DNA from 3 places in the Bacillus sp. GW821-FHT11D08 genome. Region 2 is predicted to be linked to each of the others. Evidence: riboswitches for the same ligand, from Rfam matches in the RefSeq annotation. Region 2 holds a riboswitch; each other region holds the start of a gene.
What was found. A riboswitch is a leader RNA that binds a small molecule or an ion and turns the genes downstream of it on or off. The one in region 2 is predicted to bind thiamine pyrophosphate.
Positions count from the first base shown of each region.

Region 1: another riboswitch for thiamine pyrophosphate. It lies ahead of thiC (phosphomethylpyrimidine synthase ThiC); the one in region 2 lies ahead of AC1RRX_RS06665 (acetylornithine deacetylase).
Region 3: another riboswitch for thiamine pyrophosphate. It lies ahead of AC1RRX_RS05610 (ECF transporter S component); the one in region 2 lies ahead of AC1RRX_RS06665 (acetylornithine deacetylase).

Region 1 is NZ_JBXARS010000012.1:2,293-5,568, reverse strand. It holds gene AC1RRX_RS18425 (FAD-binding oxidoreductase) at 1-185, shown strand, start outside; gene thiC (phosphomethylpyrimidine synthase ThiC) at 226-1,998, opposite strand; TPP riboswitch at 2,120-2,230, opposite strand; gene AC1RRX_RS18415 (Type 1 glutamine amidotransferase-like domain-containing protein) at 2,280-2,978, opposite strand; gene AC1RRX_RS18410 (Na+/H+ antiporter NhaC family protein) at 3,064-3,276, opposite strand, start outside.
Region 2 is NZ_JBXARS010000002.1:618,222-621,497, forward strand. It holds gene sigG (RNA polymerase sporulation sigma factor SigG) at 1-241, shown strand, start outside; gene AC1RRX_RS06660 (ABC transporter ATP-binding protein) at 370-1,167, shown strand; TPP riboswitch at 1,172-1,276, shown strand; gene AC1RRX_RS06665 (acetylornithine deacetylase) at 1,353-2,633, shown strand; gene AC1RRX_RS06670 (YlmC/YmxH family sporulation protein) at 2,694-2,945, shown strand; gene pgeF (peptidoglycan editing factor PgeF) at 3,100-3,276, shown strand, end outside.
Region 3 is NZ_JBXARS010000002.1:369,738-373,013, reverse strand. It holds gene AC1RRX_RS05615 (glycoside hydrolase family 18 protein) at 1-1,234, opposite strand, end outside; TPP riboswitch at 1,383-1,496, shown strand; gene AC1RRX_RS05610 (ECF transporter S component) at 1,679-2,278, shown strand; gene AC1RRX_RS05605 (ABC transporter ATP-binding protein) at 2,265-3,276, shown strand, end outside.

The DNA of each region.
Region 1 (3,276 bases), on a different contig from region 2:
CCCTATCAAGAGAAACGATGGGAGATTACGTGAATTGGCCTGATAGAGAAATCAGAAACTGGCTGCAAACGTATTACGGAGAAAATGTTCACCGCCTCCGTCAAGTCAAAACGAAATACGATCCGGAAAATATATTCCGCTTTGAACAGAGCATTCCGCCGCTTCGCCGTTCACCGTTTTTCTAAAAAAGATGAAGATGGGCAAACTCCATCCTCATCTTTTCTTTTATTGATATAAGCGGCTTCCCTTCTCTGCAAACTCTTTTGCTTTTTCTTTCAGCCCTTCGTTGACGGCCTCGTCTTCAGTAAGTCCGTTTTCCTTCGCATAATCACGAATATCCTGAGAAATTCTCATGCTGCAGAACTTCGGACCGCACATCGAACAGAAGTGAGCCGTTTTTGCGCCTTCAGCCGGCAGCGTTTCATCATGATATTCCATTGCTCTTTCAGGATCAAGCGACAAATGAAATTGATCACGCCACCGGAATTCAAACCGCGCCTTAGACAGAGCATCGTCACGGATCTGTGCACCCGGATGCCCTTTAGCAAGGTCTGCGGCATGTGCCGCGATTTTGTACGTAATGACGCCTTCTCTTACATCATCACGATTCGGCAGCCCCAAATGCTCCTTCGGCGTGACATAGCAAAGCATCGCCGTCCCGTACCAGCCGATCATCGCCGCGCCGATTGCTGAAGTAATGTGGTCATAACCCGGAGCGATATCCGTCGTTAATGGCCCGAGCGTGTAAAAAGGCGCCTCTTTACAAATTTCCAGCTGCTTGTCCATGTTTTCCTTAATTTTATGCATCGGCACATGACCCGGTCCTTCGATCATCACTTGCACATCGTGCTTCCACGCAATCTCCGTCAATTCTCCGAGAGTCTCCAATTCCGCAAACTGCGCTTCATCATTGGCATCCGCAATCGAACCGGGGCGAAGCCCGTCACCAAGAGAAAAAGCGATATCATAGGTCTTCATGATTTCACAAATTTCTTCAAAATGCGTGTACAGAAAGCTTTCCTGATGATGAGCCAGGCACCATTGCGCCATAATCGCCCCCCCGCGGGATACGATTCCCGTCGTGCGTTTAGCCGTTAACGGGACGTAACGAAGCAATACGCCGGCATGGATGGTGAAATAATCCACGCCCTGCTCCGCCTGCTCAATCAATGTGTCACGATAAATGTCCCACGTTAAATCCTCGGCAATGCCATTTACTTTTTCAAGCGCCTGATAAATCGGCACCGTCCCCACAGGCACGGGGCAGTTGCGGATAATCCATTCACGCGTCGTATGAATGTCTTTTCCCGTGGATAAGTCCATCATCGTATCGGCGCCCCAGCGAATCGCCCACGTCATTTTTTCGACTTCTTCTTCGATAGAAGATGTAACAGCCGAGTTGCCGATATTGGCATTAATTTTCACATGAAAATTCCGGCCGATAATCATCGGCTCGCTTTCCGGGTGGTTGACGTTAGAAGGAATAATCGCCCGGCCGCTCGCCACCTCTTCCCTGACAAATTCGGGAGACACGTGCTCACGTATTGCGATAAACTCCATTTCCGGCGTAATGATGCCTTTTCTCGCATAATGCAATTGTGTTACATTTTTCCCCGGCTTGGCCCGAAGCGGTTTCCGCTGTAGGCCGGGGTATTCAGCGGCACGGCCCTCTTTTTTATAACCGTTGTCTTCAGGTCTCACGGTCCGGCCGTTATATTCTTCTACATCTCCGCGCCCGGTAATCCACTTTGTGCGGAGCGCCCCCAGCCCTTCATGAATATCAATCTGTACATCTGGGTCTGTATACGGCCCGCTCGTATCATAAACACGGACCGGCGCATTCTCCTCTTCCCCGAATGCCCCCGTAGTCGCACTCAGGCTGATTTCCCGCATCGGCACTCGTATATCGGGCGAAGAACCTTCTGCATAAACCTTTTTACTGCCGGAAAAACTCGACATAATGGAAATGTTCGCTTGCTGTACTGATTGATTTTGCATACAAATCTCTCCTTTATCATTTGAATAACAGAACCAAGCTCAGCACCAGCACAAAAAAACCGGGTTCAAAGAAGAACCCGGTTTTGCAGTCAGAAAGAAACTATTATTGTTTTCATCAACAATAATAAAACCTTTACTTCCCCACGCTGGTACGAACCAGATCAGGTCCAAAGGGTTAAGAAGCCGCCGCTTCTCTCTCAGCCCGCTCAGACGGGCACCCCCAGTAACTATTGATTTCGCTCTCATCGTAACATAAGTTGTGTACAAAAAAAAGCATATTATCAAAATTCAGATAACGGTACGGTCATAAGCTCTGTTTCCCGAACGCCTTTTTCGGTATTAAAAACCCGATAACCCTTTGCGGTTTCCCTGGAAGAGACAGCCCGGAACAGCTGACCGTCTTTATAATGAAGCGCAGCGCCGTCATCAGCGGCATAGCCCTCCCTGAGTTTCTTTTCTGAAATCAGACGGTGATACACCGGCCGGCGCTCCGCTTCTCCGTCATAGTGCGGACAAAAGCTTCCCGGCAAAAATCCTAAAGCTCTTAACTCTCTCAAATCTCCAGCCGAATCCGTCAATCCTTCTTCATACCAGCAAATCGCCCCGGCGCTGAGACCCGCCAACATGATGCCGTTTTCCCAAGCCTCACGAAGAATAAGGTCAAGCCCCCACTCTTTCCATAAGACAAGCATATTGCGCGTATTTCCGCCGCCGACATATATAATATCTTTCTTCATGAGAAAGGATCTGAGATCAGAACCCGGCGGTTTAAACAGCGACAAGTGATCCGGCTCACACCGCAGCTTTTGAAAGACCTGATAAAACATGCCGATATAATTCTCCGAATCTCCGCTTGCCGTCGGCAAAAAACAAATTTTCGGCTTTGACCGCGCCGACTGCTCTAAAATATACTGATCCAGCACAAGATGATCCGGCTCCATGGAAAAGCCCCCGCCGCCCATTGCAATAATCTGCTTCAATGTCATCACCTCTTTTTTCCTCTAGTATAACAGCTCATAAAAAGGCGTTATCCCCATTTCGGATACCGCCTTTAAAAAGTATTTGTTATCTGAAAAATGAAAACGCACCGTATAACACAACGGAGATCCCCGCGGCGATAAGCGCCGGAACAAGCTTCGAACGGGCATACTTCACAACATCGATCCCCAACACCGTACAGGTTGTCACCGTATTATCACTGAGAGGAGAAGCAAACGCTCCAAATGTTCCGCTCGCAAACACGGCCCCGATCGCTAATAATAAACTGGTATGTGACTG
Region 2 (3,276 bases):
GATTTACGTGATGGACCAGATCAGCGATGAGCGCAATAAGGATACACAATGGATTGAGGAGCTGGCTCTGAAAGAAGGCATGAGAAGACTGAACGAACGGGAAAAAATGATTTTGCGAAAGCGCTTTTTCCAAGGGAAAACCCAAATGGAAGTCGCTGAAGAAATCGGCATATCCCAAGCTCAGGTCTCAAGGCTTGAAAAGGCAGCCATTAAACAAATGAATAAGAATATCCATCAATAACGGAAAAAGCCTTTAAACCTTGTTTAAAGGCTTTTTTCATGCGATGGTTTACGTTTGCAAAAAAGTGATGTATTCTAATGTGTAAAAGTTTTTAGAAAATTTAAATAAAGTAAACGGGGGAAACTGCAATGATTTTACAGCTGGACAGTGTGTCATTAAAAAGAAACGGGAAATGGATTTTGAAAGATATTAACTGGCGCGTCGAGAAAAACGAAAATTGGGTGCTGTACGGATTAAACGGAGCCGGAAAAACGGCTTTGCTGAATATGTTATGCTCTTATTACTTCCCCACTTCAGGAGAGATGCAGGTGCTCGGCCATCAATTCGGCAAAACTGAGCTCGGTGACAGGCTCAGAAGGAAAATCGGCCTTGTTTCGGCAGGTCTTCAGCACAAATTATATGCCGCGGACTCCGCTTTTGAAATCGCCCTCAGCGGCGCGTACGCCTCAATCGGGCTGTACGAAACTCCAAGTGAGCAGGTAAGGGAAAAAGCGATCGGTCTTCTGAAGGATTTGGGCGCCATCAGTTACGCCGACAGACGCTATGAAACATTATCACAAGGGGAAAGACAAAGAGCGCTGATTGCGCGGGCGCTTATGGCTGATCCGGAACTGCTGATTTTGGACGAACCCGTGACGGGTCTTGATTTTATGGCAAGGGAGCAGCTGCTGGACACGATTACGTCGATCGCCGAAAAAGAAAATGCGCCGTCCATCCTTTATGTCACCCATCACGCTGAAGAAATTCTGCCGGTATTTGATCAGGCGCTGCTTTTAAAACAGGGCGAGGTGTTCGCCTCCGGGAAAATCAGGGACATGCTTTCTGACGAGCGGCTTACAGCGTTTTTCGATATGCCTGTCAATGTCTTATGGAACAATGGCCGCCCGTTTTTAACACGTGCAAAAGAGGCATCATCCGTAAAATAACATAAATTCACCCTGGGGGTGCTGCCATGCGGCTGAGAGAGACGTTGTCTCAACCCTTAAAGGACCTGATCCGGATCATGCCGGCGGAGGGAAGCGGTGAAAAAAGCGGAGGAAGATCCGTTTTTTACCCGTTTCATTTCATGAATGAAACGGTTTTTTTGATACAGCCAAAGGGGAGATTTCTAATGCATCAGATTGATATGCTGTTACACCAGGCGGAAAAACGGCGGAATGACTTCATACATATTGCTGAAAGGTTGATAGCCTTTCCGACTCCGGCCCCGCCAGCAAGAAATACGGCAGAAGCCCAAAAGTGGGTGGCCGGCTTTTTAAAAGAAACGGGCTGCTCGGTCGATATGTGGGATGTGTATCCGGAAGATCCGAATGTAGTCGGTGTTTTAAAAGGGACAGATTCAAGCAGGCATCAAAGCCTGATTTTAAACGGACACATTGATGTGGCAGAAGCCGGGGGCGAAGACTGGCACTCTGACCCGTTTCAGCCGATCGTAAAAGACGGCATGCTGATCGGAAGGGGCGCCGCTGATATGAAAGGGGGGTTGGCGTGTGTTCTTTTCTCTCTGAAGCTGATCCATGATGCCGGCATTGAGCTTCCGGGCGACCTCATTGTACAGTCTGTAATCGGAGAAGAAGTCGGTGAGGCGGGGACGCTGGAATGCTGCAAACGCGGCTATCACGCGGATTTTGCCGTTGTCGCGGATACGAGCAGCCTGCATATTCAAGGGCAGGGCGGAGTCATCACCGGCTGGATAGAATTGAAAAGCAAACAAACATTTCATGACGGCATGAGGCGCAATATGATTCATGCGGGCGGAGGCACATTCGGAGCGAGCGCCATCGAAAAAATGGCGAAAATCATCACTGCCTTGGGAGAGCTGGAGCGCCACTGGGCGGTAACGAAAAGCTACCCCGGCTTTGCGCCCGGCACCAATACGATCAACCCTGCCGTCATTGAAGGCGGAAGACACGCAGCGTTTGTCGCCGATGAATGCCGGTTATGGATCACCGTCCACTTTTATCCGAACGAAACGCACGAACAAGCAGCCGCAGAAATCGAAGACTATATTAATCGTGTCGCTGACAGTGATCTGTGGCTCAAAGAAAACAGGCCGGTGTTCAAATGGGGCGGATCTTCGATGATTGAAGACAGAGGAGAGGTGTTCCCGGCGCTGGAAATCGACCCGGATCATCCGGCAGTTTCTGTCTTGGCTGCATCACACTCAGCCGTCAGAAAACAGGAGCCCGTCATTGATGTTTCCCAAACCGTAACTGACGGAGGGTGGCTTTATCATGCCGGGATTCCGAGCGTCATATACGGTCCCGGCGATTTAAAAAACGCCCACTCCGTAAACGAGGAAGTGTCCGTTGATGAGCTTATGGACTATACGAAAATTATGCTGAGATTTATCCTCGGCTGGTGCAGCCGCAAAAAAGATTGCCCGATGTGACAAGGTTCAGCCCGGCCGTTCATATAATAGGAAAAAGAACGGGCAAAGGGCGTGATACGGATGATCAGCATATCTGAATTTCAAATAAAAGATGTGGTAAACGTGTCGAACGGAAAAAAACTCGGGAGCATCGGTGATATTGATATTAACGTGACAACGGGAAAAATTCAGGCGATTATTTTAGGCGGCAGCGGAAAAGTTCTCGGTTTTTTCGGAAAAGAAGAGGAAATGATCATTCCTTGGCGAAATATAGTTAAAATTGGGGAAGATGTCATCTTAGTGCGTGTAAACGAACCAAAGGGGGGAGCGTAATCCTCCCTTTACTTGTAAAAAGCCGGAAATCTCAATGTTTCCGGCACATTTATTTATCTCATTTTTCAATCAGCCGCTAAACGTATGCTTAAAATTGTGTTAAAATGAGTGGGAAATTACGCTTTTTTAATGTTTGTCGAAAGGTTGGATCTCCATGAATACATATCACCCGTTTAGTCTTACCACCCCCTCGGCACTCATGATAGAAGACTGGAACTGTGTGAATCAGCTTAACACAAAGGTCATCGCCGGATTCACGACGAAAAACGGCGGGGTCAGCAATCCTCCGTATGAGTCATTAAATACCGGATTGCACGTCCGGGACGAAGCT
Region 3 (3,276 bases), 250 kb from region 2:
TAAGCAGCCACGGGCCCGGTTTGAAACCGAGCGTTAATTGCCACGCGCCGATCGCCTGCAGTCCGAACTCCCGGACGAGAACCATTTTTTCACTCATGCTCCGCACATCCTCAAACCACACTTCATGCGTTCTTCCATTTTCATCAGTATACCGGAAGTAAGGGGAACGCTCCTGCTGGGAATAACGGATCACTGATTGGTGCTTCATGGCCGTTTCCATGGCGCGCTGATTGGAGATGGCGGATCCGATCGTTCCGGGACGGTACGGAATCACCCAATCATACCCGTATAGCGGAACACCGAGAATCACTTTTCTTCTCGGCACCCTGCTGATGGCAAAATTGATCGTTTGCCTGACCTCTGTCAAAGGCGCCACGGGTCCCGGCTCACTGCCGGCGTGGTGCCAGTCGTACGCCATAATGAACATATAATCGACCACGGCTCCGATTCCGCCGTAATCATATCCCCTCAGCCACGGCACTGCATCACTTGTTTTCGCCGGAACCGATATCGTTAACGCGAGCTGATGCTCTGAAAGCCGGGTTTTTAACTGCCGGAGAAATCCTGTGAAGAGGTCCCTGTCAGCTTCTCTGACCCGTTCAAAATCAATATTTACACCGCCGTATCCCTTTCTTACGGTTAAGGAGACGATATTGTTGACGAGATTCGTTCTTGCCGTCGGATTTTGCAGCACTTGATGGGCTAATTCCGGACTGAATCCCCCTTCTGTCAGATTCGTAATGACGGCAAGCGGACGCACTCTGTTCTGCCATGTGGTTTCTATTGCGGTTCTGTCGTTTAAATCGTTAATGATATCTCCATTCGGGCCAAAATGATATTCAAACAAAGAAATCGCCGAAGAATACGGCGCAAAATCATTAATTAGCTCTCTATCCGCTTCAGGCGTCCGAATGACATAAAATTGCAGGGTTCCCGCAAGATAGTTAGAGATATCAGGAATCTTCACTTTCATACCCGCCCGCAGCCGGTTCGGCGGAATATCCGGGTTTGCCTGCATCAGCTGCATCTGCGGCACATAAGCCTTACCTGCGATAACGGCATACGTATCATTCGGCTGAACCGTATATTCATTAAGAGGGATTAAAAGCGCCTGCCCCGGAACGATATTCGTTTCCTCAAGCCCGTTGACGCTTCTGATGCTGTCAACAGGGTATCCGTACTTTCTGCTGATGGAAAATAACGAGTCACCAGACTGCACTGTATGAACAAACATAGATGTCCTCCGTTTCCTTTTGATCAAAAGGGCTCTACTTATCTTTATGAATGATCATCCGGTCCGATTCCAAACTCTGTTTGAAGAAAGGCTGTTTACAAATCAGACATGATCAACTATGATGATGTCATCATAAAAAACTGTATAGGAAACGCACTAGGGGTGCTGTTATCGGCTGAGATAAAACATGCGGCAGGCATGTTTTGATCCCTTATAACCCGATCTGGATAATACCAGCGTGGGGAAGTGCAGATTGACCGGAGCGCAGGGTTTTTCCCCATGCGTTTTCGTTCTGCTGCTGCATATTCCCTCGGATATGCAGTTTTTTATTTTTCATTAAAAAACGGGGGAGGACACCGCAATATGAAACTTACGATCAATCGTCTTTCGTAAAATCAACTCTTTCATACAAACAACTATCCGATAAGAAAGCAGGAGATCACAATGAAAAATTGGAAAATGAGAGAAATTGTCGTCATGTCCGTCATCAGTGTTGTATTTGCTGTCATTTATTTAGTATCAACTCATGCAAGCAATATAGCGGCAGGGTTTTTCGGCCGGATGAGCTATGAACCGATTTACGGTATCTGGTTTATCGTCTCGGTAATTGCCGCGTACATTATTCAAAAACCGGGAGCGGCTCTCGTTTCTGAAATCATCGCCGCTTTTGTGGAGTGCTTACTCGGAAATCCGTCAGGACCGATGGTGATTCTGATCGGGATCGCACAGGGAATCGGTGCGGAAGCGGTCTTTTTTGCGACACGCTGGCGGGTGTATACCCTGCCCGTGCTTCTTTTATCCGGTATGGGGTCTTCTGTGACGAGCTTCATTTATGACTTGTTCGTTTCCGGATACTCTGTTTTGAATCCGGGTTTATTAGCCGTCATGCTTCTCATCCGTCTGATCTCAGGTGCGCTTCTTGCCGGCCTTCTCGGCAAAGCAATCAGTGATGCGCTGGCTTACACAGGGGTGCTGAACGGCATGGCGCTCGGAAAACAATTCAAGAAGAAAAAGAAACAGGTGAACCAAGATGCAGGCATCTGAGCCCCTTCTATCGGCCGGCCGTCTTACCTTTTCTTATGATCAGGATGAAAAGCCGATTCTTCAAAACGTGTCCTTTCAGCTCCGGAAAGGAGAGCGGGCTTTATTGCTCGGGCCGAGCGGATGCGGCAAAAGCTCGCTCGCTCTCTGTTTAAACGGTCTGTACCCGGAAGCATGCGATGGGGTTCAATCGGGAACCGTTTCTTTATACGGAACACCTCTTTCACATCTGACAGAACCCGCCGCCAGATCCATCGGCGTCGTGTTTCAAGATCCGGACCAGCAGTTTTGCATGCTGACGGTTGAAGATGAAATCGCCTTCGGCCTGGAAAATTTGCAATATACAAAAGAAGATATGGACGCAATCATCGATGACGTTTTGGCAAAATTAGAGATCACTCATTTGAAAACGCGAACGATCGCTTCGCTGTCAGGCGGTTCAAAACAAAAAGTGGCGCTTGCCTGTATCATTGCGATGGAACCGGAACTCATTATTTTGGACGAACCGACGGCACAGCTTGATCCATATTCCGCACGTGAATTGGCGCGGCTGATCAAAGATCTTCAAGCAAAAAAAGGCTTCGGCCTTCTCGTTATCGAACATCAGCTTGATCATTGGGCGCCGTGGATGGACAGGACGATTGTTCTTGACGAAACGGGTCAGAAGGTGATGGACGGAGAGACGGACGTTATCTTTGAAACAAAGATTGAAGAGCTGATGCAGCTCGGCATTCCGATTCCGCGTGTGATCTCATTGCAGGAGCACGTCAGCATTCCTTTTACATTGTGTAAAGAAAAGCTGTTTCAAGAATCTGTACCGTCTCTGCCCGAACCCCGGCCCGCCGCGCTTTCGGCAGAAGACGCGCTGAGCGTTCACGAGCTGTCATTCTCAAGAGGGACAGACGTCATTTTTCAGGATGTGAGCTTTTCCGTAAAAAAAGGTTCAATCACCGCGATTGCCGGCCCTAACGGAACAGGAAAATCCACGCTCCTTTCTGCCG